Regions from separate parts of the Streptomyces sp. NPDC005017 genome, predicted to be linked through region 2. Evidence: riboswitches for the same ligand, from Rfam matches in the RefSeq annotation. Region 2 holds a riboswitch; the other holds the start of a gene.

The links. A riboswitch is a leader RNA that binds a small molecule or an ion and turns the genes downstream of it on or off. The one in region 2 is predicted to bind cobalamin.
Region 1: linked by a shared signal. The riboswitch ahead of ACFYR0_RS19060 (prenyltransferase/squalene oxidase repeat-containing protein) and the one ahead of ACFYR0_RS31065 (cobalamin biosynthesis protein) in region 2 are both predicted to bind cobalamin.

The regions. Positions count from the first base shown of each region.
Region 1 is NZ_JBIALD010000011.1:204,503-220,367, reverse strand. Features, by position in the region: gene ACFYR0_RS19095 (steroid 3-ketoacyl-CoA thiolase) at 1-470, opposite strand, end outside; gene ACFYR0_RS19090 (cytochrome P450) at 696-1,931, shown strand; gene ACFYR0_RS19085 (transglycosylase SLT domain-containing protein) at 2,093-2,509, opposite strand; gene ACFYR0_RS19080 (ECF transporter S component) at 2,836-3,750, opposite strand; gene ACFYR0_RS19075 (ABC transporter ATP-binding protein) at 3,747-5,513, opposite strand; gene ACFYR0_RS19070 (CbiQ family ECF transporter T component) at 5,510-6,625, opposite strand; gene ACFYR0_RS19065 (SCO2322 family protein) at 6,618-7,301, opposite strand; gene ACFYR0_RS19060 (prenyltransferase/squalene oxidase repeat-containing protein) at 7,298-8,524, opposite strand; cobalamin riboswitch at 8,636-8,766, opposite strand; gene ACFYR0_RS19055 (MBL fold metallo-hydrolase) at 8,793-9,815, opposite strand; gene ACFYR0_RS19050 (right-handed parallel beta-helix repeat-containing protein) at 10,194-11,933, shown strand; gene ACFYR0_RS19045 (UDP-glucose dehydrogenase family protein) at 11,985-13,313, opposite strand; gene galE (UDP-glucose 4-epimerase GalE) at 13,340-14,365, opposite strand; gene ACFYR0_RS19035 (glycosyltransferase family 2 protein) at 14,418-15,865, opposite strand, start outside.
Region 2 is NZ_JBIALD010000027.1:41,424-57,288, forward strand. Features, by position in the region: gene cobO (cob(I)yrinic acid a,c-diamide adenosyltransferase) at 1-557, opposite strand, end outside; gene ACFYR0_RS31050 (putative cobaltochelatase) at 557-2,545, opposite strand; gene cobN (cobaltochelatase subunit CobN) at 2,542-6,192, opposite strand; gene ACFYR0_RS31060 (cobyric acid synthase) at 6,189-7,721, opposite strand; gene ACFYR0_RS31065 (cobalamin biosynthesis protein) at 7,718-8,662, opposite strand; cobalamin riboswitch at 8,763-8,905, opposite strand; gene ACFYR0_RS31070 (hypothetical protein) at 9,238-9,459, opposite strand; gene ACFYR0_RS31075 (anion permease) at 9,494-10,726, opposite strand; gene ACFYR0_RS31080 (class II aldolase/adducin family protein) at 10,993-11,727, shown strand; gene ACFYR0_RS31085 (alpha/beta hydrolase family protein) at 12,124-13,251, shown strand; gene ACFYR0_RS31090 (hypothetical protein) at 13,407-14,813, shown strand; gene ACFYR0_RS31095 (VOC family protein) at 14,820-15,233, opposite strand; gene abc-f (ribosomal protection-like ABC-F family protein) at 15,601-15,865, shown strand, end outside.

The DNA of each region.
Region 1 (15,865 bases), on a different contig from region 2:
TGGGCGATGCGTTCGGCGGCCTGGAACTGGTTCGGGAGGTCGACGTTCCACTCGTCGGGGAACGGCTTGCCGGGGCCGTGCTTGGAGGCCGAGCCGAGCGGGACGCGGGACATGGACTCCACGCCGCAGGAGACGCCGACGTCGATGACGCCCGCCGCGATCATGTTGGCCGTCATGTGGGAGGCCTGCTGGGAGGAGCCGCACTGCGCGTCGACGGTCGTCGCGGCCGTCTCGTAGGGCAGGCCCATGGTCAGCCAGGCCGTGCGCGCCGGGTTCATGGTCTGCTCGCCGGCATGCGTCACCGTGCCGCCGACGATCTGCTCGACGCAGTCGGCGGGGATGCCGGTGCGGCCGAGGAGCTCGCGGTAGGTCTCGCCGAGAAGGTAGGCGGGGTGGAGGTTGGCGAGCGCGCCACCGCGCTTGCCGATGGGGGTGCGGACGGCTTCCACGATCACGGGTTCGGCGGCCATGGGTGCGGGTCCTCTCGGGCGGGGGGTGAGGGGGCTCTGAGGCGGCAGGGGACGGGCGCGCGGGCGTGGGTCTCCTTCGGAACCGGAATTAGTACGTGTTCTAGTTCTGTGAGCAGTCTGCGGATGTGATGCGGGTCACCGCAAGGGTCTTGCAGGTTGTAGCCGGTCGAACTACCTTCTCCGCGACCTCTTTCTGATGCATCGTCAGATAATTGGGAGCGGCCCATGTCCTGTCCCGCGCTTCCGGAGGGGTTCGACTTCACCGACCCCGACGTGCTCCACCACCGCGTGCCCCTGCCGGAGTTCGCCGAACTGCGGCTGGCCGAACCGGTCCGCTGGATACCGCAGACGGGGAACGTGGCCGGCTTCCAGGACGAGGGCTACTGGGCGGTGACCCGGCACGCCGACGTCCGTTACGTCTCCACGCACCCGGAGCTGTTCTCGTCGACCCTCAACACCGCGATCATCCGCTTCAACGAGCGCATCGAGCGCGACCGGATCGACGCCCAGCGGCTGATCCTGCTGAACATGGACCCGCCCGAGCACACCCGGGTGCGCCAGATCGTGCAGCGCGGCTTCACGCCACGGTCGATCCGGGCGCTGGAGGGGCGGCTGCGGGAGCGGGCCCGCGCGATCGTCGAGTCGGCGGCCGGGCGCGAGGGTGACTTCGACTTCGTGACGGAGGTCGCCTGCGAGCTGCCGCTCCAGGCCATCGCCGAACTGATCGGGGTGCCGCAGGACGACCGCGCGAAGATCTTCGACTGGTCGAACCGGATGATCGCCTACGACGACCCCGAGTACGCCGTCACGGAGGAGGTCGGCGCACAGTCGGCCGCGGAGATCATCGCGTACGCCATGAACATGGCCGCGGAGCGCAAGCGGTGTCCGGCGCACGACATCGTGACGACGCTGGTGGCGGCGGAGGACGAGGGCAATCTCGCCTCGGACGAGTTCGGGTTCTTCGTGCTGATGCTGGCGGTGGCGGGCAACGAGACCACGCGCAACGCCATCACGCACGGGATGCACGCCTTCCTCACGCACCCCGTGCAGTGGGAGCTGTTCAAGGCGGAGCGGCCGGGGACGGCGGCGGAGGAGATCGTGCGCTGGGCGACGCCCGTGGTGGCGTTCCAGCGGACGGCGACGCAGGACACGGAGCTGGGCGGGAAGCGGATCCGCAAGGGCGACCGGGTGGGGATCTTCTACGCCTCGGCCAATCACGACCCGGAGGTCTTCGACCGCCCCGAGGTCTTTGACGTCACCCGCGACCCCAATCCCCACCTCGGCTTCGGCGGGGGAGGTCCGCACTTCTGCCTGGGCAGGTCGCTGGCCGTGCTGGAGATCGAACTGATCTTCAACGCGATCGCCGACGCGATGCCGGGGCTGCGGCTGGCGCGGGAGCCGCGGCGGCTGCGGTCGGCGTGGATCAACGGGGTGAAGGAGTTGCGGGTCACCACGTCCTGAGCCGCGGCGGGAACGCGAGAAGCGGCGGCCCCGGGGATCGGGGGCCGCCGCCGTCACGTGAGCGGTGGGGAGGTCGTGCAGAACTGGGTGCTGCTGCCGCTCGTGGTGGTGCTGGTGGTGCCGGGGGTGCTGGTGCTGCTGACGCGGCCGGCATCGTCGGCTCAGTACCAGCCGTTGGCCTGCCAGAAGTTCCAGGCGCCGACGGGGGAGCCGTAGCGGGAGTTCATGTAGTCCAGACCCCACTCGATCTGGGTGGCGGCGTTGGTCTTCCAGTCGGAGCCGGCCGCGGCCATCTTGGAGCCGGGCAGGGCCTGGACCAGGCCGTAGGCGCCGGAGGAGGGGTTGGTGGCGTCCACGTCCCAGCCGCTCTCGTGCTCGACGATCTTCGCGAACGCGTTGTACTGCGTGGCGTTCGGGATCATCTTCTTCGCGATGGCCTGGGCCTCGTTCGCGGAGACCGTGGTGGCGGCCTGGGCGGGGGTCGCGGTCAGCGCGAGGCCGGCGGCGGTGCCGACGATGGCGGCGGTCGCGAGGGCCTTCTTCGGGGACAGGGCGCGGCGGATGTGAGCGAGAGACAAAACAGAACCTTTTCCTCGGGGGCATGTCCGTCGCGGCACTCCCGTGTACGTCCGGGACATGCGTCGGCGCCGAGGCCCGTGGGCTTGTCGGCGCCGTGCGACGTCATCCAGAGAAACAGGCTCGAGGGGCGTCCGCAATGACCGCTTTTACTAGTTGTGGTCGCATCTGCGAGGTGGGTCCCCCCTGTGACCTGCCTCTCAAAGTCCAGGTCAGAGCAGGTTATGGCATGCTCATGATGTCCTAGTTTGTCTACTACGGGGCTTCGTTGGTGACTTGGGTCATGTGGGGTGCTTCACCAGCGCCGTGACCCCTGGTGCGCGGCCCTTCACCCACCGGGGCCGCGGAACGTGACCCGGGCCTCGAAAGCGGCCCTGCGGGTGGCTCGGCGGAGGGCCTTGAGGAGGGTGGGGCCGAGGGTGACGGTGAGGACGATCGTGCACAGGGCGCGGCCCAGGTCCCAGCCGAGCGAGGTGGCCGCGCAGTAGGCGAGGAAACGGACGAGGTTCGAGGCCGGGCCCGCGCCGGGGTCCATGGCGATGGTCGTCGTCTCGGGGCTCATGAAGGTCCAGCCCTGCATGTTCATGAGCGTGCCGTAGCCGAAGGAGGCCACGAAGCCGTACACCGTCAGCATCAGGATCTCGGCCCGGCCGCGCAGCCGGTCCACGCCCGGCAGCAGGCCCGCGCCCATCGTGAACCAGCCCGCGATGAGCATCTGGTACGGCAGCCAGGGGCCCACCCCGCCCGTCAGCAGGCCCGAGGCGAACATCGTCACGCAGCCCAGGACGAAGCCGAAGCCCGGACCGAGGACCCTGCCGCTGAGCAGCATCAGGAAGAACATCGGCTCGATGCCCGCCGTGCCCGCGCCGATCGGGCGCAGGGCGGCGCCCGCGGCCGCCAGCATGCCGAGCATCGCCACGGCCTTGGGGCCGAGGCCCGACTCCGCGATCGTCGCCGCGACCACCGGCACCAGCAGCGCGAGCACACCCGCGAACAGCCAGGGCGCGTCCTGGGCGTGGGCCACCGCCGAGGCCTCGGGAGGGGCGAAGAAGGACCAGGTCAGCGAGGCCACACCGACGGCGCTCACCAGGGCGAGGGACGCCTTCGACCGGGGGCCGAGGCGGACCGCGCGGGCCTGGCGGGAGGCGTCCGGGGCCGGCCTCGCCCCGGTCTTCCCGGTCCTGAGGGGCTTCGGCGTCTTCGGCGTCGTCCGGGTCGTCCGGGTCTTCGGGGCGGGGATCATCCGAGGGCCCTTCTTACCTGGGCCACGGTCAGCCACTTCTGCGGGGCGAGGATCTTCGCCACCTGGGGCGCGTAGGAAGGGGAGGAGGTCACCACGTCCTGGGCCGGGCCGTCCGCGATCACCTCTCCGTCGGCCAGCATGACGACCCGGTGGGCCAGCTCGGCCGCCAGTTCCACATCGTGCGTGGCCAGCACGATCGCGTGGCCCTCGGCCGCCAGGCCGCGCAGCAGCGTGACCAGGCGGGCCTTGGCCGCGTAGTCCAGGCCCCGGGTCGGCTCGTCCAGCAGGAGCAGGGGCGGGCGGGCCGTGAGGATCACCGCCAGCGCCAGGGAGAGCCGCTGGCCCTCCGAGAGGTCGCGGGGGTGGGTCTCGTCCGCGACACCCGGCAGCAGCTCCGACACCAGCGCGCGGCAGGTGCCCGGCTCGGCCCCGGCGTCCCGGTCCGCCTGCGCGCACTCGCCCGCGACCGTGTCGGCGTAGAGGAGGTCGCGCGGTTCCTGGGGGACCAGGCCGACCCGGCGGACCAGCTCGCGCGGCGGTGTGCGGTGCGGGACGGCCCCGCCGGTGCGGACCGTGCCCGACTCGGGCTCGACCAGGCCGACCAGCGCGGAGAGCAGCGTCGACTTCCCGGCGCCGTTGCGGCCCATCAGGGCGATGGTCTCGCCCGGGGTGACGGTGAGGTCGACCTCGCGCAGGGCGGGGACGCGGCCGCGGCGCACGGCCAGGGAGCGGGCCTCGGCGACGGGTCCGCCCGGGGAGGCGGGGCCGGCGTCGGGGGTCCGCGTGGCGGCCGCGGTGGCCGTGGTGGTGGCGTTCCGGCGCCCGGCGAAGAGGCGGCGGAGGCGGCCGGGGGCCGGTATCGCCGGGGCGGGGAGCGCCGCTTCGGGCCGGGGTACCCGGAACTCCCGCGGCTCCGCCGGATGATCCACGACCGCGTACGGGTCCTGGTCGCGCAGTCGTTCGCGCAGGTCGCCCGCCCTGCGCCGGGCGTCGCGGACCGTCAGCGGCAACGGCGACCAGCCCGCCGCACGGCCGAGGCCCACGACCGGCGGGAAGACGGGGGAGACGGCCATGACCTCCGCCGGGGTGCCGAGGACCGGCGGGGCACCGGGGGAAGGGAGCAGCAGGACGCGGTCGGCGTAGTGGACGACCCGTTCCAGGCGGTGCTCGGCCACCAGGACCGTCGTGCCCAGGTCGTGCACCAGGCGCTGGAGGACCGCGAGGACCTCCTCCGCCGCCGCCGGGTCCAGCGCCGAGGTCGGCTCGTCGAGGACGAGGACGTCCGGGTGCGCCGTGAGCACCGACCCGATGGCGACCCGCTGCTGCTGCCCGCCGGACAGGGTGGCCAGCGGACGGTCCCGCAGCGGGGCCAGGCCCAGCAGGTCCAGCGTCTCCTCCACCCGGCGGCGCATCACGTCCGGGGCCAGGCCCAACGACTCCACGCCGTAGGCGAGTTCCTCCTCCACCGTGTCCGTCACGAAGTGGGACAGCGGGTCCTGGCCGACCGTACCGACCACGTCCGCGAGGTCGCGCGGCCTGTGCGTACGGGTGTCGCGGCCCGCCACCGTGACCCGGCCGCGCAGGGTGCCGCCGGTGAAGTGCGGGACCAGGCCGCCGACCGCGCCGAGGAGCGTGGACTTGCCGACGCCCGACGGGCCCACCAGCAGGACGAGTTCGCCCTCCGGGACCTCGAAGTCGACGCCCCGCACCGAGGGTTCGGCAGCGCCCTCGTAGGTGACGGAGACGTCCTCGAAGCGGATCACGACGGCTCCTCGGGGGACTTCGGTGGCTGCGGGGACCGCGGCGGGTTCGGGGGAGGCGTGACGAACGCCGGGAGCAGGCCCAGCAGACAGGCCGCCGCGGGCCAGAGGGGCAGTTCGGGGGCGACCAGCGGGATCACTCCGGGCTTCAGGGTGCCGGGCAGGCGGACCGCCGCGACGGACATCAGCGCCGCCACCGCCGCGCCCGAGCCCGCGACCAGCCAGGCCCGCGCGTCCCAGCGGTCGGGGCGGTAGCGGGTGCGCGGCGTGCGGCGGCCGCCCAGCCGGAGTCCGGCGACCGCGGCACCGAGCCCGGCGACCAGCACGGCCGCACCGTAGCTGCCGCCCGCCGCCGTGAGCAGGCCGTACATACCCGCGCACACGCCCAGCAGTCCGGCGATCGTCAGCGCCGTCGTCGTACGGCGGACCGCGGCGGGGACCTGGACCGTACGGCCGTATCCGCGCGAGTCCATCGCGGCGGCGAGGGCGACGGAACGCTCCAACGCGCCCTCCAGCACCGGCAGTCCGACATGCAGCAGTCCGCGGACGCCGCGGTCCGGACGGCCGCGCAGCCGGCGCGCGGCCCGCAGGCGCTGCACGTCGGCGATCAGGTTCGGGGCGAAGGTGAGCGCCACGACGACGGCGACACCGGTCTCGTACAGCGCGCCCGGCAGGGACTTCAGCAGCCGGGACGGGTTGGCGAGGGCGTTCGCGGCGCCGACGCAGATCAGCAGCGCCGCCAGCCGCAGGGCGTCGTAGAGCGCCCAGACCAGGCCCTCGGCGGTCACCCTGCCGCCCAGACGGATGCCCTGCGCCCAGTCGGGCAGCGGCACTTCGGGGAGTCGGAGCAGGACCGTCGTGCCCGGGATCGGCGAGCCGAGGAACACCGCGAACAGCAGCCGGACGCCGATCACGGCGAGCGCGAGCTTGGCGAAGGCGCCGTAGGAACGGGCCCAGGGGGCGTCGGGGCGGCGGGCCGCGACGACATAGCCGGAGACGGCGACGAGCAGTGCGAGCAGCAGGGGGTTGGTGGTGCGGGTGGCCGCGGTGCCCAGTCCCAAGGCCCACAGCCACCACGCACCGGGGTGGAGCGCGGTGGCCGTCCGGTCAGGCACGGCGGCGTGCCTGCCAGAGTCCGGCGGCGCCGAGCAGGACGACCACGCCGACACCGGCGACGAGCCCGAGGGACGGGCCGTCGTCCTCGGTCCCGCCGGCGGTGGTCCCGTTCCCGTCCTTCGCCTCGGCGGCGGGTCCGTCCCCGCCCGACACCTGCTCGCCGCAGCCCTGGCGCGGGTATCCGCTGATGGCGCAGAGCAGGGCGTTGGTGTCGTAGCGCAGGGGCTTGGCGACGGAGGCGAGGGCCTCGGCGGTCGTCGCGTCCGGCTCGACGCTCGCGCACACCGTGCGGGCGGGCGGCGGCCGTTCGCCGGACGGGGCGTCCCCGGGGGTGCCGAAGTCGAGGACCAGCGCGACGCGCTTCCTGCCCTCCCGCGCCGGGGTGTCCGCGCAGACCGTGGCGAAGTCGGCCTCGCCGCGCGGCTGGTCGGCGTCCTGGGAGTCCTCGCTGACCGCGAACCGGAAGCCCTGGAGGTCGCCGTCCGAGGGGCGGGCCGTGGCCGGGCCCTGGGTGGCGTAGACCCAGCGGGCGCCGTCGCGGTCCCAGAAGGACCAGTAGCGGTAGCCGGTGGCGTGGGCGGACTGGGCCGCGACGGTGAGGGTGAGCAGCAGCGCGGCCAGGATGGCCGGGACGAACCGGGCCTTCCCGGACGGCTGGAGGGACCGCAGGGTCACGGCCGGGGCTTCCGGCGGGCGCTGATCAGGAAGCCGATGCCGATGCCGCCGACCAGGCCGACGCCGACGATCCACCAGACGCTGACGCCCTCGTCGTCCTCGTCCTTCTCGTGCTCCTTGTCCTTCGTCCCGGCGCTCTGGGACGGGCTCGCCTCCGTCGGGGCCGGGCCGGTCGCGTTCAGCAGGGCGACCAGGTCCTCGCCGCCGAAGGCGCGCGGGTCGATGCCGCCGGCCTGGGCGGCGAGGACGAGCTGCGCGTAGGCGGCGGGGCCGCTCTGCGCGGCCCAGGTCAGGGCGTTGGACTCCAGCCAGCGCGCGGAGGCCGCGGCCTGCTCGCCGAAGCCGGCGGCGGCCAGGGCGATCACCGCGTCGGCGGTGTTGCCGAAGTCGGGCTGGTCCTCGGCGCCGGGCATCGAGGACATCAGGTGCTTGTCCTCGGCCAGGGCACCGGCGAGGTAGGAGGCTCCGTTGGCGGCGGCCCGCTCGCGGTCGCCGGGCTTCGCGCAGGAGGGCGCGGCCTTGTCGGCGGTGGCGTTCGTCCCGGCCAGGGCCTCGCCGAGGGAGCCCAGGACGGCGGCGGCGGTCGCGTCGGCGTTGGCGAACAGCTTGCCGCTCTTGTCGGGCTGGTAGGCGAAGGCGCCCGCGTCCTCGCCCGCGCAGGGCAGGGCGAGCGTGAGCAGGGCGTCGTAGGGGGACTTGCCGGCCTTCACGACCTTGTCGGGCCGCTCGCCCGCGGCGACCAGGGCGCCGATCACGACGGAGGTGGAGTTGGCGTCGCTGGCGCCGCCGGGGTTGTAGCCCCAGCCGCCGTCCTTGTTCTGGACCGACTTCAGCCAGGCGACGGCCTTGCCCGCGACCTTCTCCTCGCCGCCGGTGGCGGTGAGGGCCTGGACGGCGGCGGCCGTGGCGTTGGTGTCCAGCATCGTCCTGGCGTCGCAGGCCTTCGCCGGGTCGGGGCGGTAGGAGGCGAACGCGCCGTTCGCGCAGGCCTGTCCGGCCAGCCAGTCGACCGCCTTCGGGGCGGGGACCACGTTCTGCTCGGTCTGTGCGAGGAGGGTCAGCGACTGCCGCCAGACACCGTCGTAGGTCGGGTCGCCGGTGCCGTACAGGCCGTCGGGGAGCTGCGCCGACGGTGACGGCGAGGGGGCGGCGACGGCGGGCACGGCGGCACCGAGTACGGCGACGGCGGCGGCCAGGGCCGCTGCGCTGCGGCGGACGATCATGATCGGAGGGTGCCTCTCCCCTAGGGGAGCCGGGCAGCACGGGACGACCCCGGGCGGCTCGGCCCCGTATACCTCGACGGTGCCGTGCGGCGGCGGCTGCCGACGCGCGTGAGCCGGTCACGATTCCGTTGCGGGGCAGTCCGGCTCGCAGGGTTTCCTGCTCACGGTTGCGGGTCAGCGCCGGAATTGCACCGGCTTCCCCCCGTACGGGTGTGATGACGACGCCGTCACTTTACCGGCCCGTGGGCGGGTGGCCGTGGGGCGCCTGTCACACCGCCACGTAGGCCACGGGGGTGCTGCCCGGCACGGCCTCCGCCCGACCCTGTTTCACCAGTCGCCGCAGGTGGGCCTCGGCCTCCGATACGGCGATGGTGCGGGAGCCGTAGGGGATCTCGGACCAGGGCCGGTTCCAGTCCATGCGCTCGGCGAGCTGCCAGGGCGTGAGGGGCTCGGTGAGCAGGGCGAGCAGGCCGCTCAGCCGGGCCTCGTGATGGGCGAGGAGTTCCCGGACCCGGCCGGAGGCGTCGGTGAACGGGTGCTGGTGGGCGGGGAGCACCTCGGCGGGGGCGAGTCGGGTGAGCCGTTCCAGGGAGTCGAGGTAGTCGCCGAGCGGGTCGGTGACGGTGGTGTCGTCGGGGTCCTCGTAGAGGCCGATGTGCGGGGAGATCCCGGGCAGCAGATGGTCGCCGCTGAACAGGCGGCCGTGGCCGGGCCGGCCGGCCGGGTGGCGCTCCTCCAGGTGCAGGCAGACATGGCCGGGGGTGTGGCCCGGGGTCCAGATCGCGCGCAGGCGGCGGCCGGGCAGGGGGAGGAGGTCGCCGGGGACGATCTCGCGGTCGGGCAGGGCCGGTGCGAGGCCGGGGAGCGGGCCGCGCGCCTTGCGCAGGGGCGCCACGTGGGCCTCCGGGGCGCCCGCCGCGGCCAGTTTGGCGGCCATGTAGGCGTACCAGTGCCCGGGGCTGCTCTCGCGCGTGCGGCGTACGACCGCCGCGTCGGCCGCGTGCATCGCGATCCAGGCGCCGGACGCCTCCCGCACCTTGCCGGACAGGCCGTGGTGGTCGGGGTGGTGGTGCGTGACGACGACGCCGTGCACCTCCTCGGCGGACGTCCCGCAGGCGGCGAGCCCCTCGCCGAGCGCCTCCCAGGAGGCGGGGTCGTCCCAGCCGGTGTCGACCAGGACCGGGCCGCGGTCGGTGTCGACGACGTACACCAGCGTGTGCCCCAGCGGGTTGTCGGGGATCGGCACCTCGACGCCCCGTACGCCACCGCCGTGATCGACCACTCCCGCCATCGGCTCTCCCCCGCTCGACCGGACGTCCGGGACACCGCACAGAGGCCTCCCCGTGGGCCTAGGGCCCTTCTGGCGGATCTCCGCGGCGTCGCGACGCCCGGCACGCACCCGCGGCGCACGGCGCGAAGGGACAGGTGGCTCCGCCACGTGACCCTCCGCACCGCACGCCGAGCGCACGCACCGAACACCGCTCCTTCTCCCCGGAGATCCGTCAGAGGGGCCCTCGTCCACTATAGCCAGAACTGATGATCCGTCAGATAGTCATGCCATCCGATCCGCCGGCGGGGACGGGGGTGCCCGCGCGCCCCGTCAGCGTATGCGTCTGTTTCTGGCATCTTGCTGCAAAAGTAGTGAAGTACGGCAGATAGGGATGTTGTGATGACGCTGCAAGGACCCCGGGCCGTCACATCGAGGCGTGCGTCCGGCCGCCCGGCCGGCTTCGCGCGCGCCGCCGGAGCGACCCTGACCGCGGCCGCACTGCTCTGCGGGTGCAGCGCGCTGAAGCCCTACACACCACCTCGGCCCGTGACGGAGGACTCCCTGACGTTCTACGTCAGCCCGGACGGCGACGACGACAACGACGGCCTGTCCCCCAAGTCCGCCTGGCGCACCCTGAAGAGGGCGGACGAGGTGTCGTTCGAGCCGGGCGACCGGCTGCGGCTCCAGGGCGGCCGGCGCCTGGTCGGAGAGCTGACCATCGGACCGGAGGAGGCCGGCAGCGTCCGCGAGCCCGTCGTGATCGACTCCTACGGGGCCGGGAAGGCCACGATCGCCACGCGCGGGACGGCGGGCATCGCGGTGCACAACACCAGCGGAGTGGAGATCCGGAACCTGGCGATCACCGGCGACTCCGCCTCCCGCCGCCACGAGGACGGCATCAGGTTCTTCAACGACCTCGACGAGCGCAGGCGGCTGGCGCACGTGAGGATCTCCGGCGTCGACGTCTCCCGGTTCCGCAACGGCATCAGCATCGCCGCCGCCGCGGGGTCCCTGGGATTCCGCGACGTCGCCGTCACCGACTCCGCGACACACCACAACCAGAACGCCGGACTGGTCACCGTGGGGCCGCGCTTCGAGGCGGACGACCCCGACTACGCGCACCAGAAGGTCACGATCACGAGGGTCCGGGCGTACGCGAACTCCGGCGACCCGAAGGAGCACGACCGCAACACCGGCAGCGGCATGGTCCTGGGCAGCATCCGGCAGGCCGTCGTCCAGCGGTCCGCGGCCTACGACAACGGCGCGAAGTCCTCAGCCCGGGCCGACGAGGGCCCCGAGGGCATCTGGACGTACGACTCGACGCGTGTGGTCATCCAGAACAACATGGCGTACCGCAACCGCACCGGATCGCAGGTCGACGGCGGCGGCTTCGGGCTGGACAACAACGTGTCCCACTCAGTGCTCCAGTACAACCTGGCCTACGGCAACGACGGCCCCGGCTTCCTGGTCTACTCGGGCGAACCGACCAACATGCACAAGGACAACACGGTCCGGTTCAACTACAGCTGGGACGACGCCCGCAAACTGCCCGTCTACGGCGGCATCGTGGCCTACGGAACCCGCCTGCGCGACCTGGACATCTACAACAACACCGTGCTCCAGCGGTCCCCCGAAGGGGGCGAGCGGGCACCGGCGCTGCGGCTGCGCGCGGGCATCAGGAACGTCACCATCCGCAACAACATCCTCGTCACGGACGGCGCGCCCGTCCTGGACTCCGACACCCTCTTCGGTCAGGACCGGGTCCGGATCCAGGGCAACGACTACTACAGCACGGGCCCGTGGAAGCTGGTCTGGGGCGACGACGTCTTCGCCGGGCTGGACGACTGGCGCGACTCGTCCGGCCAGGAGGAGCACCGCACCGTTCCCACCGGTTCGACCGAGGACCCCTGCCTCGTCGACGCCGCCGCACCGGTGACCGACCGGGCGGGGGCCGGCAACCTCGTCGCCACCTGCGGCGGCCTGCTGGCGGGCGCGATGCCGCTGCGTTCCGTCGGCGTCGACCCCGGCCCCGTCGACTACTTCGGCGAACGGCTGAGCACCACAACGCTGGTGGGCGCCGCAGCTCCGCCGCGTCCGTCCGACGGGTCACCCACCCCGCGGCCGCGGCCCGAGGCCTGATCCACCGCGCCCCGCGGCCGGTCCGGCCGCGGGGCGCGTGCTGCGACGCCGCTACAGTGCCGCGGCAGCCAGAGCCGGCGCCGAGCGGCCGAGCGCGCGGACGGTCCAGCCGGCCGACCGCCACAGGGCGGCGTCGAGGTTGTTGCGGGCGTCGAGCAGCCGTGGACTGCGCACCACCCGGGCCATCTTGTCCGGGTCGAGCTCCCGGTAGCTGTCCCACTCCGTCAGATGCAGCACGACGTCCGCGCCCGCGCAGGCCACCGCCGGCTCGCTCTCGTAGCGCAGCTCGGGGTGGGCCAGCCGGGCGTTGTGGATGCCCTCCGGGTCATGGACCCGGACCTCGGCCCCCTCACCGTGGACGGCGGCGGCCACCGCGAGGGCGGGCGAGTCCCGTACGTCGTCGCTGTTCGGCTTGAAGGTGGCGCCGAGGACCGCGATCCGCCGCCCGGTGAGGCACCCGCCCGCCAGCTCGCGGGCGACGTCGACCGTACGCCGGCGCTGGCGGAGGTTGACGGCGTCGACACCGCCGAGGAAACTCAGCGCGTCCCCGACGCCCAGCTCCTCGGCCCGCGCGGCGAACGCCCGGATGTCCTTGGGCAGGCAGCCGCCCCCGAAGCCGAGGCCCGCCCGCAGGAAGCGGCGCCCGATACGGGAGTCGTGGCCGAGCGCGTCGGCGAGGGTGACCACGTCGGCGCCGGCCGCGTCGCAGATCTCCGCCATCGCGTTGATGAACGAGATCTTGGTGGCGAGAAAGGAGTTGGCCGAGACCTTCACCAGCTCCGCGGTGGCCGGGTCGGTGCTCAGATACGGGATCCGCGCCGCCAGCATCGGGGCGTACACCTCGCGCAGGGTGCGATCGGCGCGCGCCGAGGTGACGCCGACGACGATCCGGTCGGGCCGCAGGGTGTCCTCCACCGCGAAGCCCTCACGCAGGAACTCCGGGTTCCAGGCGAGCTCGACGTCCCGGGCCGTCGCGAGCCGGGCCGTGAGACGGGCCGTCGTTCCCACCGGCACCGTGGACTTGCCCACGATCAGGCAGGAGTCCTCCAGACGGGCGGCGAGACCGTCGACGACGCTGTCGACGTGACGCATGTCGGCGGCACCCGAATCGGCGCGCTGAGGTGTGCCGACGCAGACGAAGTGCACCTCGCCGAAGCGCGCCGCCTCCTCGAGCGAGGTGGTGAACCGCAGCCGTTTCGAGGCCAGAGCGCGCGTCAGCACCTCGTCGAGTCCGGGCTCGAAGAAGGGTGGTCTGCCCTCGGTGAGGGCTCTGATCTTCTCGACGTCGACGTCGACGCCGAGGACCTCGTGCCCGATGTCCGCCATGCACGCGGCGTGCACGGCACCGAGGTATCCCGTCCCGATGACGGTCATGCGCATGAGAGTGCTCCTGTCGTGGGTAGCTGTCAGCCGGCCGCGTAGCCGGCGGGGTTGAGTTCCTGGAAGCGCCAGGCGTCCCGGCACATGACGCCGAGATCACGCTTCGCGGTCCAGCCCCAGGCCGCGGCCACCGCGCGGGGATCGGCGACGAGCTCGGCGACGTCGCCCGCCCGCCGTCCGGTCACCTCGTAGGGGACGGGGCGTCCGCAGGCACGCGCGAAGGCGTTGACGAGGTCGAGAACCGACGACCCCACACCCGTGCCGAGGTTGAAGACCCGCATCCCCTTCTCGTCGTCGAGGTGCTCCAGCGCGCAGCGGTGACCCTCGGCCACGTCCATCACGTGGATGTAGTCACGGACACCGGTCCCGTCCGGGGTCGGGTAGTCGTCGCCGAAGACGCTGAGCCGCTCACGGCGGCCGACGGCGACCTGGGCCAGGTACGGCATGATGTTGTTCGGGATGCCCCGGGGGTCCTCGCCGAGCAGCCCGCAGGGGTGGGCGCCGACCGGGTTGAAGTACCGCAGCGCCAGCACGCTCAGCTCGGGCAGACGGCGGCACATGTCGGCCAGCAACTGCTCGCAGATCCACTTCGTGGAGGCGTACGGGTTCGTCGGCGCGGCCGGATCCGCCTCCGTCAGCGGCACCTTGGTCGCGTCGCCGTAGATCGAGCACGACGAGGAGAACACCAGCCGGTGCACACCGTGCGCCTGCATGGCCGACAGCAGGGCGGTCGTCCCGCCCACGTTGATGTCGTAGTAGGTGACCGGGATCTCGACGGACTCGCCCACCGCCTTCTTCGCCGCGAAGTGGATCACCGCGTCGACGGCGTGGGCCGCGAAGACGGCGTCCAGCGCGCTCCGGTCCCGCAGGTCGGCCCGGTAGGTGGTGACGGGGCGGCCGGCGATCTTCGCGACCCGTTCCAGCGCCTCGGGCGCGCTGTTGGAGTGGTCGTCCACGACGACGACCTCGTGTCCGTGCGCCAGGAGTTCCACGCAGGTGTGGCTGCCGATGAAACCGGCGCCGCCGGTGACCAGGACTGTCATGGGGGACATGCAGGATCCCTTCGCGGGAGGTCTGAGGGGTGGGGGACGGCCCGGGCCGGGGTCACCAGGCGAAGAGGCCGGCCGCGTAGACGGGGAACAGCCCCACGGCCAGCGCGAGCGGCAGCAGGGCGAGCAGTCCCAGGAACATGGGCAGCCGGGCCGTCCGCAGGGCCCGGAACCGCGAGACGCCCGCGCCGCGGGCCATCCCGCCGACGTGGAGCACGGTGACGGCGAGGGAGACCAGGGCGTATGTGAAGGAGCCCAGGATGCACAGGAACACGTAGCCCGCCGCGGGGCCGGTCAGCTCACCGATCACGGCACAGGCCGACAACGTGGTGGTGATGATCAGAAAGGGCGCGACGAGCCTCAGCGGCAGCCGCTCCAGCCCGTCCGCCGACTTGGGCGTCACCTTGAAGACCACCGGCCTGGGCCGGAGCCGCTGCCACACCGCCGCGGCCACACCCCAGGCGACGAACGGCCAGCGCGAGAGGCTGAACAGCACGCTCTCCCAGCTCACCACGGGAGCCTTGGCCGGCCGGAGCAGGCCGCGTCTGCGCACCAGCACGATGAGCAGCATCATGCACACGGACAACACCCAGTAGTGCGCCAGGAAGGACAGGTAGTTCACGTTCATCCACGGCAGCCCGGTGACCGCCGCGACGGGGGGCAGGGCGATGCCGGCCACCGTGGTCAGGGCGAGGAGCGGGTAGTACAGCAGCGCGAACGCGAACCTCACGCGCAGCGCGCCCCGCATACGGCCGAGGTGGCGGGGCAGCAGGCCGAGGAGCATCACCGCGAGGCTGCGGGACCACTGGAACTCCTGGGTGACCATGGCCCCGAACGTGATGGGGCCCTCGCCGTGCGCCTCGGCGTCGATCGCGAACGCCCCGTGCCAGCCCGCCGAGTTCATCAGGAACGTGGTCGAGAAGTCCTCGGCGAGCTCGGGCCCGACACCGCCGATGTCCCGCAGCGCCTCGGTGCGCACCGTGTAGTGGGAGCCGATGCACATGGGGGCCAGACCGGCGCTGTGACCCAGTTGCACCGCTCCGTGGAAGACGGCCTCCCGGTGCAGCCGGCCCCGGACCGACCAGGAGACCCCGGCGTTGGAGTCGCACACGCTGGGCGCCGCCACGTATCCGATGGCCGGGTCGGCGAACGGCCGCACCATCTCGCGGAGATACGTGGGAGCCGGCACGTGGTCGCAGTCCAACTGGGCCACGACGTCGTAGCGTTCGTAGCCCCAGTGGTCGTAGAAGAAGGCGAGGTTGCCCTCTTTGCAGCGGGTGCGGCGGGGCCAGGTCGCGCGGTGGTAGTCGGGCCGGTCCCGGCGGCACGAGACCCCCACACCCTGGGCGGCGCACCAGTCGAGGATCTCGTCGGTGGGGTCCTCGTCGCACAGCCACACGTCGTAGCTGTGGGGGAAGTCCTGGCGGAGCATCGCCTCCAGCGTCGTGCGGGCGATCTCCCACGGTTCCGAGGGCGCGCGGGTGACGACGAACCCGGTGCGCA
Region 2 (15,865 bases):
GGGTGCTTGACCTTGGACATGTCGGTGACGAGATCCGCGAACTCCACCAGCTTCTCCGGCGCGTTCCGCCCCGTGATCACCACATGCTGGGTGCCGGGCCGCTCGCGCAGCACGGAGACCACCTCGTCGGTGTCGACCCACCCCCAGTGCATCGGGTACGCGAACTCGTCCAGCACGTACAGCCGGTACGTCTCGGCGGCCAGGTCCCGCTTGACCTGCTCCCAGCCCTCCCGGGCCTTCTCCTCGTTGTCCATCTGCGCGTCGCGCTGGACCCAGGACCAGCCCTCGCCCATCTTGTGCCAGTCGACGGAGCCGCCCTCGCCGGAGGCGCCGAGGACCCGCAGCGCGTTCTCCTCGCCGACCTTCCACTTCGCCGACTTGACGAACTGGAACACCCCGATCGGCCACCCCTGGTTCCAGGCCCGCAGCGCGAGCCCGAAAGCGGCGGTCGACTTCCCCTTCCCGACCCCGGTGTGCACGACGACCAGCGGCCGGTTGCGCCGCTGCCGGGTCGTCAGACCGTCGTCCGGCACCACACTCGGCTGTCCCTGAGGCATTACGCGGCCCTCCTCTGTACGTCCTTCACCAGTCCGGCGATGCTGTCCGCCCGCAGCTCGTCCAGCGTCACCGCGGTCCCGCCCAGCTCACCCGCGAGCTTCCCGGCGAGCCCGAGGCGCACCGGCCCGGACTCGCAGTCCACGACCACCGAGGCCACCTCGCCGGCCGCGAACAGCCCGGCCGCCCTCGACGCCAGCAGCAGCGGCTCCGGCCCGCCCGTGGCCCGGCCGTCGGTCACCACGACCACCAGCGCCCGCCGCGCCGCGTCCCGCAGCCGCTCCACCCGCAGCACCTCGTGCGCCTTCAGCAGCCCGGCCGCCAGCGGCGTACGCCCACCGGTCGGCAGCGACTCCAGCCGCGCGGCCGCCGCGTCCACGGACGAGGTCGGCGGCAGCGCCACCTCGGCGGCCGCACCCCGGAAGGTCACCAGCCCCACCTTGTCCCGCCGCTGATACGCGTCGAGCAGCAGCGACAGCACGGCACCCTTGACCGCACCCATCCGCTGCCGCGCAGCCATCGACCCGGAGGCGTCGACCACGAACAGGACGAGGTTGCCCTCGCGCCCCTCCCGCACGGCCTGCCGCAGATCGTCCCGCCGCACCACCAGCCCCGGCCCCGACCGCCCGCGCGCCCGCTGATGCGGGGCCGCCGCCTGCACGGTCGCCGCCAGATGCAGCTTCGTCAGCGTCCCGCGCGGCCGCCGCGCCCCGGTCGTGCGCCCGTGCTCGGTCCGCGCCCGCGAGCGCCGCCCGGCGGCACCCTGGCCGATCCCGGGCACGCTCAGCACCTTCGTCCGGAACGGCTCGGCGGCCCGTACGGGCGACTGCTCGCCGGCCCCCGAGGCCTGCGGCTCACCGTCCTCCCCGGCCTCGGGCCGCGCGGCGGTGTCCCCGCCCTGCGGCCCGGACTCCGGGGACGGCTGTCCGCCACCCCCGCCACCGGGGCCGTCCGGGTCCGGATCGTCCTCGGGCGACTCACCCGAGAACTCCTCCAGCGTCTCGTCGAGCTTGTCCTCGTCGAGACCGGGCGCGTCGAAGGGCGCCCTGCGGCGACGATGAGGCAGCGCGAGCAGTGCCGCTTGCCGCACGTCCTCGGCGAGTACGTCGGTGCGCCCGGCCCAGGCGGCCAGCGCGGTCGCCGTGCGGGCCATCACGATGTCGGCCCGCATGCCGTCCACCTCGAACGCCGCGCAGGTCGCCGCGATCTGCCGCAGCGCCGCGTCGCCCAGCCGCACCTGCGGCAGCAACTCCCGTGCCGCGACGATCCGCTGCCGTACGGCGGCCTCCTCGCCGGCCCAGCGCGCCGTGAAACCGGCCGGGTCGTCGTCGTACGCCAGCCGCCGCCGGACGACCTCCACCCGCTGCTCGGGCTCGCGCGAGGCGGCGACCTCGACGGTGAGCCCGAAGCGGTCGAGCAGCTGCGGCCGCAGCTCGCCCTCCTCGGGATTCATGGTGCCGACCAGCAGGAACCGGGCCGCGTGCCGTACGGAGACACCCTCGCGCTCGACGTACGAGGCGCCCATCGCGGCCGCGTCCAGCAGCAGATCGACCAGGTGGTCGTGCAGCAGGTTGACCTCGTCGACGTAGAGGATGCCGCGGTGGGCGTCGGCCAACAGGCCCGGCTCGAAAGCCTTCACGCCCTCGGCGAGCGCCCGCTCGATGTCGAGCGCGCCGACCAGCCGGTCCTCGGAGGCGCCGACGGGCAGTTCGACCATGCGCGCGGGCCGCCCGGTGCCGTTGCCCGCCTCGTGCGGCCCGTCCGGGCAGCCGGGGTCGGGCTTCGCCGGATCGCACGAGAAGCGGCACCCGGCGACGACCGGCACCTCGGGCAGCAGCGCCGAAAGCGCCCGCACGGCCGTGCTCTTGGCCGTACCCTTCTCGCCGCGCACCAGCACCCCGCCGACCGCGGGCGACACGGCGTTCAGCAGCAGCGCGAGGCGCAGATCGTCCTGGCCGACGACGGCCGTGAACGGAAAGGGAGTGGTCACTGGTCGCCCTCCAGGTCGCCTTCCAGCTCCAGGTACGTGGCCCGCAGCCGCTCCAGGGTGTCCGCTTCCGGCTCCGCCCACAGACCGCGCTCGGCGGCCTCCAGGAGCCGTTCGGTGATGCCGCGCAGGGCCCACGGGTTGGACTGCTTCATGAAGTCCCGGTTCTCCGGGTCGAAGACGTACTCGGCGGAGAGCTTCTCGTACATCCAGTCGTCGACCACGCCCGCTGTCGCGTCGTACCCGAAGAGGTAGTCGACCGTCGCGGCCATCTCGAAGGCGCCCTTGTAGCCGTGGCGGCGCATGGCCGCCATCCAGCGCGGGTTGACCACCCGGGCCCGGAAGACGCGGTGTGTCTCCTCGCCCAGCGTGCGGGTCTTCACCTGGTCCGGGGTGGCGGAGTCACCGACGTACGCCTCGGGGTTCGCCCCCGTCAGATGCCGCACCATCGCGACCATGCCGCCGTGGTACTGGAAGTAATCGTCCGCGTCGTGAATATCGTGCTCGCGCGTGTCGACGTTCTTCGCCGCCACCGCGATCCGGCGGAACGCCGTCTCCATGTCGCCGCGTGCCGCCCGCCCGTTCAGCCCGCGGCCGTAGGCGTAGCCGCCCCACACCGCGTACACCTCGGCGAGGTCCGCGTCGGAGCGCCAGTTGCGGGCGTCGATCAGCGGCAGCAGACCCGCGCCGTAGGCGCCCGGCTTGGAGCCGAAGATCCGGGCGGTGGCGCGGCGGTGGTCGCCGTGCTCGGCCGTGTCCTCGTCGGCGTGGGCCTTCACGAAGTTCGCGTCGGCCGGTTCGTCCAGCTCGGCCACCGCCCGTACCGCGTCGTCGAGCAGCCCGACCACGTGCGGGAACGCGTCCCGGAAGAAGCCGGAGATACGGACGGTGACGTCGATGCGGGGCCGGCCCAGCTCGGCGAGCGGGACGATCTCGAAGCCCGTGACCCGCCTCGACGCGTCGTCCCAGACCGGGCGGCAGCCCAGCAGCGCCAGGATCTCGGCGATGTCGTCGCCCTGGGTGCGCATCGCGGAGGTGCCCCAGACCGTCAGGCCGACGGACTTCGGGTACTCCCCGTTGTCGGCCAGGTACCGCTGCACCAGAGAGTCCGCCAGCGACTGCCCGACCTCCCAGCTCAGCCGTGAGGGGATCGCCTTGGGGTCGACGGAGTAGAAGTTGCGGCCGGTCGGCAGGACGTTGACCAGACCGCGCGTGGGGGAGCCGGACGGGCCCGCCGGGACGTAACCGCCGTCCAGGGCCTTCAGGATGTGGCCGATCTCGTCCGTCGTGCGGGCGAGGCGCGGCACGACCTCGGTGCTCGCGAACTCCAGCACCGCGACGGCGTCGGGGAGTCCGGTGCCGAGGACCTCGCGCACCAGCTCCGGGCCGGCCTCGACCGCCCAGTCCCGTGCCTCCATGCCCTCGGCGATCCGCCGGCACAGCTGCTCCAGCAGGTCGATCGCGTCGGACGCGGTCCGCGCGGGGCCCTGGACCAGGTCCGTCAGCTCCACCGGCACCTTCACCGGGGCGCCCGGCTCGGCCAGCAGATCCTTCTCGACCAGCCCGAAGTGGGCGGCCAGCGAGGCCCGCAGACCCGGCAGCGCGTTCGCCCTGCCGCCCCACACCTGCGAGGCGCGCAGCACGGCGAGCACGAGGTTCACCCGTGCCTCGCCGACCGGACCGCCGCCCAGGATGTGCAGACCGTCACGGATCTGGACGTCCTTGATCTCGCAGAGGTAGCCGTCGATGTGCATGACGAACTCGTCGAAGTCGTCCTCGTCCGGCTGCTCGTCGACGTGCAGGTCGTGGTGCAGCTCGGCGGCCTTCACCAGCGTCCAGATCTGCGCCCGCACGGCCGGGGCCTTCGTCGGGTCGAGATCGCTGACCAGGGCGTACTCGTCGAGGAGCTGCTCCAGCTTGGCGAGGTCGCCGTAGGTGTCGGCGCGTGCCATCGGCGGCACGAGGTGGTCGACGACGGTGGCGTGCCCGCGCCGCTTGGCCTGGGTGCCCTCGCCGGGGTCGTTGACGATGAAGGGGTAGATCAGCGGCAGGTCGCCGAGCACGGCGTCCGGGGCGCAGCCGCCGCTCAGACCGAGGCCCTTGCCGGGCAGCCACTCCATCGTGCCGTGCTTGCCCATGTGCACGATCGCGTCCGCGCCGAAGCTGTTGTCCAGCCAGCGGTAGGCCGCCATGTAGTGGTGGGAGGGCGGCATGTCGGGGTCGTGGTAGATCGCGATCGGGTTCTCGCCGAAGCCGCGCGGCGGCTGGATCATCACGACGACGTTCCCGAACCGCAGGGAGGCGAGGACGATGTCGTCGCCGTCGACGTACAACGAGCCCGGCGGCTCGCCCCACGCCTCCAGCATGGCGTCCCGCAGCGACGGGTCCAGCTTCTCGAACCAGGCCCGGTAGTCCGCCAGAGGCACCCGCGCGGGCGCGGTGGCGAGCTGTTCCTCGGTGAGCCATTCGACGTCGTGGCCACCGGCGTCGATGAGCCGGTGGATCAGTTCGTCGCCCTGGTCGGGGTGTCCCTCGACGACGTATCCGGCGTCGCGCAGCGCGTCCAGCACCCGTACCGCCGACGCGGGCGTGTCCAGACCGACGGCGTTGCCGACGCGCGAGTGCTTCGTCGGGTACGCGGTGAAGACCAGCGCGAGGCGTTTCTCGGCGTTCGGCTTGTGCTTCAACTCCGCGTGTCGTACGGCGATCCCGGCCACCCGTGCGGCCCGCTCGGGGTCGGCGACGTACACCGGGACCTCGTCGGGGCCCTGTTCCTTGAAGGAGAACGGGACGGTGATCAGCCGCCCGTCGAACTCCGGGATGGCCACCTGCATCGCCGCGTCCATCGGGGACAGCGCGGCGTCCGACTCGTCCCACGCGGCGTGCGAGGAGGTCAGACAGAGCCCTTGCAGCACGGGCACGTCGAGGTCGGCGAGGGCGCCGATGTCCCAGGCCTCCTCGTCGCCGCCTGCGGAGGCCTGCGAGGCGTGCGTGCCGCCCGCGGCGAGGACGGTGGCGACGAGGGCGTCGGCCCGCGCGAGGATCTCGTACAGCTCCGGGTCCGCCCCGCGCAGCGAACCGCAGTACACGGGAAGGGCGTTGGCGCCCCGCGCCTCGATCGCGTCGCACAGGGTGTCCACGAAGGCGGTGTTGCCGCTCAGTTCGTGGGCGCGGTAGAAGAGCACGCCGACCGTCGGGCGGCCCTCGGTGCGGGCACGCTCGCCGTGGACGCCGTACTCGGGCATCTTCCGCGGCGCGGCGAACCCTTCACCGGTCAGCAGCACGGTGTCGGAGAGGAAGCGGGCCAGCTCGGTCAGGTTCCCGGGGCCGCCCTCGACGAGGTACTTGAGGGCCTCGGCGACCACACCGGCCGGGACGCTCGACTCGGCCATCAGCTCCGCGTCCGGCACGGTCTCGCCGCCGAGGAGCACGGTGGGGATGCCGGAGGCCTTCAGCGCGGCGAGCCCGTCCTCCCAGGCCCGCTTGCCGCCGAGCAGCCGTACGACGGCGATCCGCGCGCCCTCGATCAGGCCGGGCAGCTCCTCGGAGACGTCGACGCGGGTCGGGTTGCCGATCCGGTAGGGCGCGCCCGAGGCGCGGGCCGCCAGCAGATCCGTGTCGGCGGTCGACAACAACAACACTGTGCTCATGCGGGCGCTCCCGGTGGGATGAAAGGCAGTCCTTGCGGCGCGCCGGACTCGATGAGCCGCCACAGCGCGTCCGTGTCCGCGTGCTGTTCGATGAGGTCGCCGAGCCGGTCGAGCTGCTCCTCGCGCAGCGCGGCGAAGGATGTGTCGGGTGCGGGGACGAAGCGGCGGCCCGCGGCGGCGGCGACCTCGCGCAGGAAGGCGCGCCGGAAGCCGTCCGACTCCAGGGAGCCGTGCCAGTGCGTGCCCCAGACCGGGCCCACCCGGCAGCCGTCGAGGCTGTGTCCTTCGTCATCGGAGATGAACGTTGCGCCGCCGTGGACCTCGGCCACCCCGTGATGGATCTCGTAGCCCTCGACCGGCTCGCCGAGGGCTTCCCCCACCGGCCGGGTGAGGGTCTTCTCGCGGGCGAACCGCACCCGCACGGGCAGGACGCCGAGGCCCTCGACGTGCCCCTCGCGGCTCTCGACGTCGTCCTCGATGTGCTCGCCGAGGATCTGGAAGCCGCCGCAGACGCCGAGGACGGGCCGGCCCTCCGAGGCCCTTCTCACCAGGGCGTCCGCGAGCCCCCGTTCGCGCAGCCAGCGCAGTGCCTTGACCGTGCCCCGGGTGCCGGGGACGACGACCAGGTCGGCGTCGGCCAGTTCCTCGGGCCGGTCCACGAACCGCACCACGACGCCGGGTTCGGCGGCGAGCGCGTCCACGTCCGTGAAGTTGGACATCAGCGGGATCGCGCACACGGCGACCCGCAGCACGTCCTCGCCGACGGGCGCGGCCACCCGCGACTCCCGGACGGCACCGCGCAGGGAGACCCGCAGGCCGTCCTCCTCGTCGATGCCGAGCCCGTGCCGGAACGGCAGTACGCCGTACGTCCGCCGCCCGGTGAGGCCGTGCAGCATGTCGAGGCCGGGCTCCAGCAGGGAGACGTCCCCGCGGAACTTGTTGACGAGGAACCCGGCGACCAGTGCCTGGTCCTCGGGCGAGAGCAGCGCCACCGTCCCGAAGAAGGAGGCGAAGACGCCGCCGCGGTCGATGTCGCCGACGACGAGGACGGGGAGGCGCGCGTTGCGTGCGATCCCCATGTTCACGATGTCGGTCCGGCGCAGGTTGATCTCGGCCGGACTGCCCGCCCCCTCACAGATCACCGCGTCATACGTGCCCCGCAACTCGGCCAGACAGTCCAGGACCGTGCCGAGCAACTGCTCCTGCCGGCCGCCGTGGTAGCCGCGGGCGCTGAGTTCGCCGACCGGCTTGCCCATCAGCACGACCTGGCTGCTGCGGTCGCCGCCGGGCTTGAGCAGCACCGGGTTCATCTGCACGGTCGGCTCGACCCGGCAGGCCTGCGCCTGCATGGCCTGCGCCCGGCCGATCTCGGCGCCCTCGCGTGTCACGAACGAGTTGAGGGACATGTTCTGCGCCTTGAACGGCGCCACCTTCACGCCCTGGCGCACCAGCCACCGGCAGATACCGGCGGTGACGACGCTCTTGCCCGCGTCGGAGGTGGTGCCCGCGACGAGGAGACCCCCGCTCATCTCTTCCGCCCCTTCACAACCAGGCGCGCGGCGACTCCCACGCCGAGCGCGAGCCAGCCGACCCGGCGGGAGAGCCGTACCGCCCGGTCGATGTCGGTCGCGGCGACGTCCCGTCCCGTCGCCCCGTTGAGCACGGGCCGGTGCTCGACCCGGCCGCCGTAGGACAGGGTTCCGCCGAGCCGTACGCCGAGGGCGCCCGCGAAGGACGCCTCCACGGGACCGGCGTTGGGGCTCGGGTGCTTCGCCGCGTCGGCCCGCCAGGCGCGTACGGCACCGCGCGGGTCGGGTCCCGCGGCGGCGGCGAGTACGGCGGTGAGCCGTGCGCCGGGCCAGCCCGCGAGGTCGTCCAGCCGGGCGGAGGCCCAGCCGTAGCGCAGATGGCGCGCCGACCGGTGGCCGACCATCGCGTCGAGGGTGTTGACCGCGCGGAAGCCGAGCAGTCCCGGTACTCCGCCGAGGGTGCCCCACACCAGCGCGCCCACGACCGCGTCGGAGGTGTTCTCGGCGACCGACTCCACGACCGCGCGGGCGATCTGGTCGGCGTCCAGTGCCTGCGGGTCGCGGCCGCACAGATGGGGCAGCCGGGCGCGCGCGGCCGCCAGGTCGCCCTGTTCCAGGGACCGGCCGACGGCCCGTGCCTCCCGGGCGAGCGAGGTGCCGCCGACGACGGCCCAGGTGGCGGCTGCGGTCAGCGCGAAGGAGGCGGTGGGGGAGGGGCGTGCGGCACGGGTGGCGGCGGCGCCCAGGGCGACCGTGCCGCCGACGCACACGGCGGTGTGCAGGGCACCCCAGCCGCGGTGGTCGCGCCACAGCAGCCGTTCCACGGCACCGGCGGCACGGCCGAACGCGGCGACCGGGTGCCCGCGGCGGGGGTCGCCGAGCAGGAGGTCACCGAGGAGGCCGGCGGCGGCGCCGTACGCGTGAACGCGATCGGCACGCATCGGGCTCAGCCGGCCGCGGGGGCGGGCGGGGCAGGGGTGATGGACCGCGAACGGCAGCCGCGCATGGCGATATGTCCTCACTCAGGGTGTCCACGCCCTGGTTCGACGAGACCGGCGGTGAGAGTTCCTGGCTCCCGGGGATGACTACCCCGGTGACAGTGGCGGGACCGCGCCGGATTCGCACCGGCTTCCTCTTCTGCCGCCGTACATGGCTCGGGCAGTCCACCACGGCCCTCGAACACCCGTCAACTCACCGTTGACCTGCGCGGCTGGAGTGTGCCGAGGCCCACACCGCCGCCGTGGCGTGGCGCGCCCGGGGACCGGCTCGCGCGGAAATGCCCGCTGTCCGGGCGGCCTTCCGCGACCGGCCTTTGTGACGTTCCGTCACGACCTCCCGTGGTGTGCCGGGAGGCGACCCGGCTGTCGTGCGGTGGCCGGTCGTACGGCGGCCGGTCGTACGGGGTGAGCCGCGGGCCGGTGGCGGGCTTCGAGGGGCGGCGCATGCGTGAGGGGGCTGTCACGGACTTCTCGTCCGTGACAGCCCCCTCACGAGGCCCGGCGTCAGGTTCCGGGCGTCAGGCCATGATCAGGTAGATGCCGTAGCCGACGGCCGCCGCGCAGGCGGCGAAGCAGGCGTAGGCACCGGTCACGGCCAGCGCGGCGGTGCCGCCCTGCTCCTGCGCCCGTTCCTGGCGGGAGAGGCCGACGACACCGAGGGTGAACAGGCCCACGAGGGCCACGGTGACCACGAGGCTGACGCCGAACACGGAGCCGAGGGCCGCCCAGTCGATCTTCATGCTGCTGATTCCTTCGTACCGGGGTGGTCGGGGCTCAGGCCGTGGCCTGCGAGGCGGCCGGTTCGGCGGCACCCGCCGGGGCGGGGACGGCGACCGGCGCGGTGGCGGTGCCCGCCGGCGGCGGGGTGACCATGGCGATCGCGGTGGTGACCACGCCGGCCGGCTCCTCGGTGTCGTTCACGTTGGTGTGGTCGACGACCTCGCGGCGGGACACCTTCCAGATGGCGGCGCTGGAGCCGACCAGGAAGAGGGCCACGACCGCGGTGCCCCAGGAGCCGAAGCCGGTGACCCACTCGGCGAGCGCGGCGACCAGGGCGGCGGCCGGCAGGGTCAGGCCCCAGGCGACGAACATGCGGGTCGCGGTGGACCAGCGGACCACACCGCCCTTGCGGCCGAGGCCGGCGCCCATCACGGAACCGGAGACCGAGTGCGTGGTGGAGAGCGAGAAGCCCAGGTGGGAGGAGGCCAGGATGACCGTCGCGGCGCTGGTCTGGGCGGCGAAGCCCTGCTGCGGCTGGAGGTCGGTCAGGCCCTTGCCCATGGTGCGGATGATGCGCCAGCCGCCGAGGTAGGTGCCGAGGGCGATGGCCACACCCGCCGAGAGGATGACCCACATGGGCGGGTCGGAGTCGGGGGCGAGGGAGCCGCCGGCGACCAGGGCGAGGGTGATGATGCCCATCGTCTTCTGCGCGTCGTTGGTGCCGTGGGCCAGCGAGACCAGGCCGGCGGAGGCGATCTGCCCCGCGCGGTAGCCCTTCGCCGAGGCCTTGCCGTCGGCCTTCCTGCCCATCACGTAGGTGAGCCGCGTGGCGAACATCGCCGCCAGGCCCGCGACCAGCGGGGCCGCGATCGCCGGGATGAGCACCTTGGTGACCAGCACGTCACCGTGCACGGCACCCATGCCCGCCGAGGCGATGGTCGCACCGACCAGGCCGCCCATCAGGGCGTGCGACGAGGACGACGGCAGGCCGACGAGCCAGGTCAGCAGGTTCCAGAGGATCGCGCCGACCAGGGCGGCGAAGATGACCTCGGGACGGATGCCTGATTCGTCGACCAGACCCTTGGAGATCGTGTTGGCGACCTCCACGGAGAGAAAAGCACCCACAAGGTTGAGGACGGCGGACATGGCCACCGCGACCTTGGGCTTGAGCGCACCGGTCGAGATGGTGGTGGCCATCGCGTTGGCGGTGTCATGAAAACCGTTCGTGAAATCGAACGCAAGTGCGGTTACCACCACAATCGCGAGGATCAGTGAGAGGTTTTCCATTTACCCAGGCAATCGTTCGAAGGTCATTGGCCAGTCGAACGTACGTAACCCAGGTGAACGGCAGGTGAACTGGACAGGGCATTGGGGTGTCCGCAGGTGAGAGCGAGGATTCCTGTATCGGGCGGTGCCGGGCGGCGCCCCCGGGAACTCCGGCCTCGGGCGCCCCGCGCGGCCCGTCGCGGGCGGCTCCCGGACCCCTCGAAGAGATCCTGGTCACCCGCCGCGGGACACCCCCGTCGGCCGGGTCCGCCTGGCAGGATCACGGCATGGCTGAGCAGCGTCGGGACCAGCGGGACACACAGGGCTCCGGGGGAGCGGAACCGGCCGGGGCGGGGCCCCGCGGGAGGCCGGTGCTCCCCGAGGAGGCCGAGGCCTGGACCGGCCTCGTGACGACGGCCCGCCGCACCGTCACCGACGGCCTCGTCGTCGGCACCTCCGGCAACGTCTCCGTGCGCGTCGGCGCCACCGTGCTGGTCACGCCGTCGGGCGTGCCGTACGACCGGCTCACCCCGGACGACGTGACGGGGGTGGACCTGGAGGGCGGGCAGGTGCTGGGGGAACTGGTCCCCACCAGCGAGCTGCCGATGCACCTCGCGGTCTACCGCACCACGGACGCCCGCGCGGTCGTCCACACCCACGCCGTGCACGCCACGGCCGTCTCCACCCTCGTCCCCGAGCTGCCCCTGATCCACTACATGTCCGCCGCCCTCGGCGGTCCCGTCCGGGTCGCCCCGTACGCGGCCTACGGCACCGCCGAACTGGCCGAGAACATGCTCCACGCCCTCTCCGGCCGTACGGCCTGCCTTCTGGGCAACCACGGCACGATGGCCTACGGCGCCACCCTCGACCAGGCCTACGACCGCACCGCCCAGCTCGAATGGATGTGCCGCCTCTGGCTCACCGCCTCCTCGGTCCCGGGCCTGACCCCGGCCCTGCTCACGGAGGAACAGGTGGCCGAGGTGGGGGAGCGGCTGAAGGGCTACGGCCAGCGGGAGCCGTGAGACGGGGTTCGTATACGGAAACGGGGTCCCCGGGACCGCCGCCGGCACCGGGCCGTGAACGCCCCGGCCGGTTGCACGGCGAACCCTCCCCGCCTCCGCGCGCCCCTCGAACGCCTCCCTCACCCCGGCCGCCCGGCCCCCGCGCGCCCCTCGAACGCCCCCGTTCCCTGGCCGCCCGGCCTCGGCGCCGTGGTCTCTCCGCCTTCGCGCGCCCCTCGAACGCTCCCGTTCACCGGCCGCCCGGCTTCCACGCCGTGGTCTCTCCGCCTTCGCGCGCCCCTCGAACGCTCCCGTTCACCGGCCACCGGGCCCCGGGCCGCGGTCTCTCCCCCTTCGCGCGCCCTCGAACGCCCCCGTCCACTGGCCACCCGGTCCCCGCGCCACGACACTGAACCCGTGCGCACTGTCAAAGCGACGGCCGCTGCCGTCACCGTTGCCCTGGCAGCCGGCGCGGCCGGAGTCGCCGCCGGACGCCTCGCCAGCGACGCCGCGCTCAAGGCGCCGCCCGGCAGGCCGCTGCCCACCGAGCCCCGGCTCACCGTGCACGGCACGGCCGCCGGCCGCATCACCCTCACCCGGGACCTCGCCTCGCTGCGCCCCGGCACCTACGGCCTGTCCGGGGACGGCAGTCACGCGGTCGTCGGCCCGGTCATGGAGGCGGCCGAGCACACCGCCGACACCGTGGTCCGCCGCCTCGAACGCGTCACGCACGGCACCCTCGAAACCGGCGACCACGTGTGGCTCACCCCGAACGTGCACATCGGCGACCCCCGCAGCGCCCTCGGCCTGGAGCACGCCGACATCGACGTCCCCGGCGAACTGGGCTCGCTGCCCGCCTGGTTCGTGCCCGGTGCCCGCGACACCTGGGTCATCGCCGTGCACGGCCTGGGCACCACCCGCGAACTCTCGCTGAACGTCCTCGACTTCCTGCACCGCCTCCGCTTCTCCGTGCTCGCCCTCGCCTACCGCGGCGACCTCGGCGCCCCCCGCTCCCCGGACGGCCTGAACCACCTCGGCGAGACCGAGTGGCGCGACGTGGACGCGGCCATCCGCTACGCCGTGCGCTACGGCGCCCAGCGCGTCGTCCTGTACGGCTGGTCCACCGGCGCCGCCATGTGCCTGCACACGGCCGTGCGCTCCGCGGTCCGCGACAAGGTCACCGGACTCGTGCTGGACTCCCCGGTGCTCGACTGGCAGACCACCCTGCGCGCGCTCGCCGCGGCCCGCCATGTCCCCGCGCCCGTACTGCCGCTGGCCGTCCGCGCCGCCCAGGGCCGCACCGGCCTGCACGGCGAGCCCGGCCGCGGTGCCGCCGAGGCCGACGGTCTCGCCGTGCCCGCCCTGATCCTCCACGGCCCCGGCGACACCGTGGCCCCCTGGCAGCTGTCCCGGCGCCTCGCCGACAGCCATCCGGGCCTGGTCTCCCTGACCACCGTCCCCGACGCCCCGCACAGCGCCATGTGGAACCCCGACCCGGCCGCCTACCAGGAGGCCATGCGCCGCTTCCTGACCCCGCTGATGTGATGCGCGCCACCGGTCGCGGCCGTTCCGTTCCACCCCGTACCACTGGCCTGTTCCCACCTCCCCGACGCGCCCGGAACCCGGTGCGTTGGCCAGTCCCGTCGCCCGCCGTGACATTCCGTTTGGGTTTTCGGACCGTCAACCGGAAGACTGCACCCGTGACGTCCCGTATCCCGCGCGACTCCAGGCTTCGACTCGTCCGCCCACGCCCCCTGGACGCCGTCCCACGAGCGACGGACCAGCGACGCCCGCGCCGCCCCGCTCCGCGCCCCCCCGAGGGCACCCCGGCCCCGTCGGAGCTGGCCAAAATGGCGCGCACCCAGCTGGCCGACGCGGCCCGCGTGGCCCGCTGGGCCGACGCCGCGCTGCGCCCCGGCCGGGCCCGCGCCGCCGACGGCAGGGCCACCCTGTCCGACGCGACCGCCGAACAGGCCGCGGCCGAACTCGGACTGACCCCCGCTCAGGTCCGCGCCGACTGGGACACCGCCCGGCTCGCCGGCCTGATCGAGGTGCACGGCGACAGTGCCCGCCCCGGCTGGCGGCTGCGCGCCTGGAACCGCGACGACAGCGCCGTCCTGCGCGGCTGGGTCGCCCTCTTCGACGCCTGGTCGCTCGCCCACCCGGAACCCGCCGCGGGCGAGCCCGCCGCCGTCGCCGAGGTCGTCTCGGCCATGCCCCAGGTGCTCTCCTTCCTCCAGCTGTCCGCCGGATTCGTCCCCGTCGCACAGCTCCTGGACCTGCTGGAGGCGAGGGTCACCGAACTGCGCACCGAGCGCTGCGAGATCCCCTACGGCCCCCGGCCCGAGCCCGTCGAACCCGACGGGCCGCCCCGGGGCGCGGACACGCCGCTCGCCCCCCTCCTGGACTGGGCCCTGCACGCCCTCGCCTCGGTCGGCGCCCTCACCTGCGGTGCCGGACAGGCCACCCTCACCCCGCTCGGCAGCTGGGCGGTCTGGGTCAAGCTGGAGCAGATCTGTGTGGCCGCGCAGAGCCCCGCGGGCAACATCGAGGCCTCCGCCGAGGACATGCTGCGCGGCTGCGCCCAGCTGCGGCCCAACGCCGCCCGCGCCGAGTACCGCGCCTGGCTCGCCGCCCGGCCCGTCGGCAGCGCCGTCACCGAGCTGATCGGCGCCGCCCGCGGTGAGGACGCCCTGCTGCGCGGCCTGGCCTTCGACGCGCTGCGCCTGGTCGGCGCGCCCGCCGAGCCCGAGGTGCGCGCGGTGCTCGACGAGCCGACCCTGCGGCCGTACGCCCTGCTCTGGCTGGCCGAGCACGACGGCACCGACCCCGAGGACGCCTACGAGATCCTCACCCGCGAGGAGGCCACCTGGCTCTGGGTCGACACCGCCGCTGCCGTCGCCGACCACGGCGAGGCCCCGATGCTGGTGCGGCACCTGGAGTCCGCCGTGCAGGCGACGGTCCCCGCCCTGCTCGACGAGGTGCGCGCGGTCGGCCACCCCCGGACCGTGCAGGTCCTGGTCGCGCTCGCCGCGGCCCACCCCGACCCGGCCCTGGCCAAGGCCGTGCGCCGCGCGGCCTTCCAGGTGCACACCGGGGGAAGCTGAGGCGGCTCAGCCGGCTATCGCGGGCGTGTACGTGCCGAAGCTCCAGATGTTGCCCTCGGCGTCCCGGGCCATGTAGTCCCGCGAGCCGTAGTCCTGGTCCGTCGGGGGCATCAGGATCTCCACGCCGTGGTCCACGGCCCGCCGGTGGTGCGCGTCGACGTCGTCCACCACGACGTACACCCCGGCGGCGCCGGCGTCCCTCATCGCCGTGTCGAAGACGCCGCCGGTGCCCTTGGAGCCGACCATCACCGCGCCGTTGCCCTGGAGCAGCTCGGCGTGCAGCACCGAGCCGTCCTCGCTCTCGTACACCGACAGCTCCGAGAAGCCCAGGCCCTCGGTGAGCTGCCGGATCGCCGCCCTGGCGTCCGCGTACAGCACCGTCGGATAGATGCTCGGAGCGCCGCCGCCCGTGCCTGCCATGCCGATCACCTCTCGTCGGAGACGAACGTCGGAAACGAATCCTTGGGACCGAACCGGAAGAATCACCTGCCGCCAGTCTGGCAGCCACCACTGACAACGCCCCCGTGCCCGGCGTCCCGCGGCCGGCGTCTGGCCGGAAGCCGCCTGCGCGCCCGCCCCCTCGCCGCCGACGCCCCGGGTCCGGGGCGACCGGCCCGGCGGCCCCGCCCTCCCCCGGCGTCCATGAGGCCATCGTCACCGGCGACGGAGGGAAATCCGGTTGCATGAGCCCGTTAGACTGAATCCCATGGCCATTCTCCTCGCGCATTAGACAGCGGGAACGTCCTCGTCCGTCTGTCCCGCCAACCTTCCGCCCTGGAGTCTGTCCGTGATCTCCGCCTCCGGTATCGAGCTGCGCGCCGGTGCGCGCGTCCTCATCGAGAACGCCACCTTCCGTGTCGCCAAGGGCGACCGCATCGGTCTGGTCGGCCGCAACGGCGCAGGCAAGACCACCCTCACCAAGTGCCTCGCGGGCGAGGGCCAGCCCGCCGGCGGCGTCATCACCCGCTCCGGCGAGGTCGGCTATCTGCCGCAGGACCCCCGCACCGGCGACCTCGACGTACTGGCCCGCGACCGTGTCCTGTCCGCGCGCG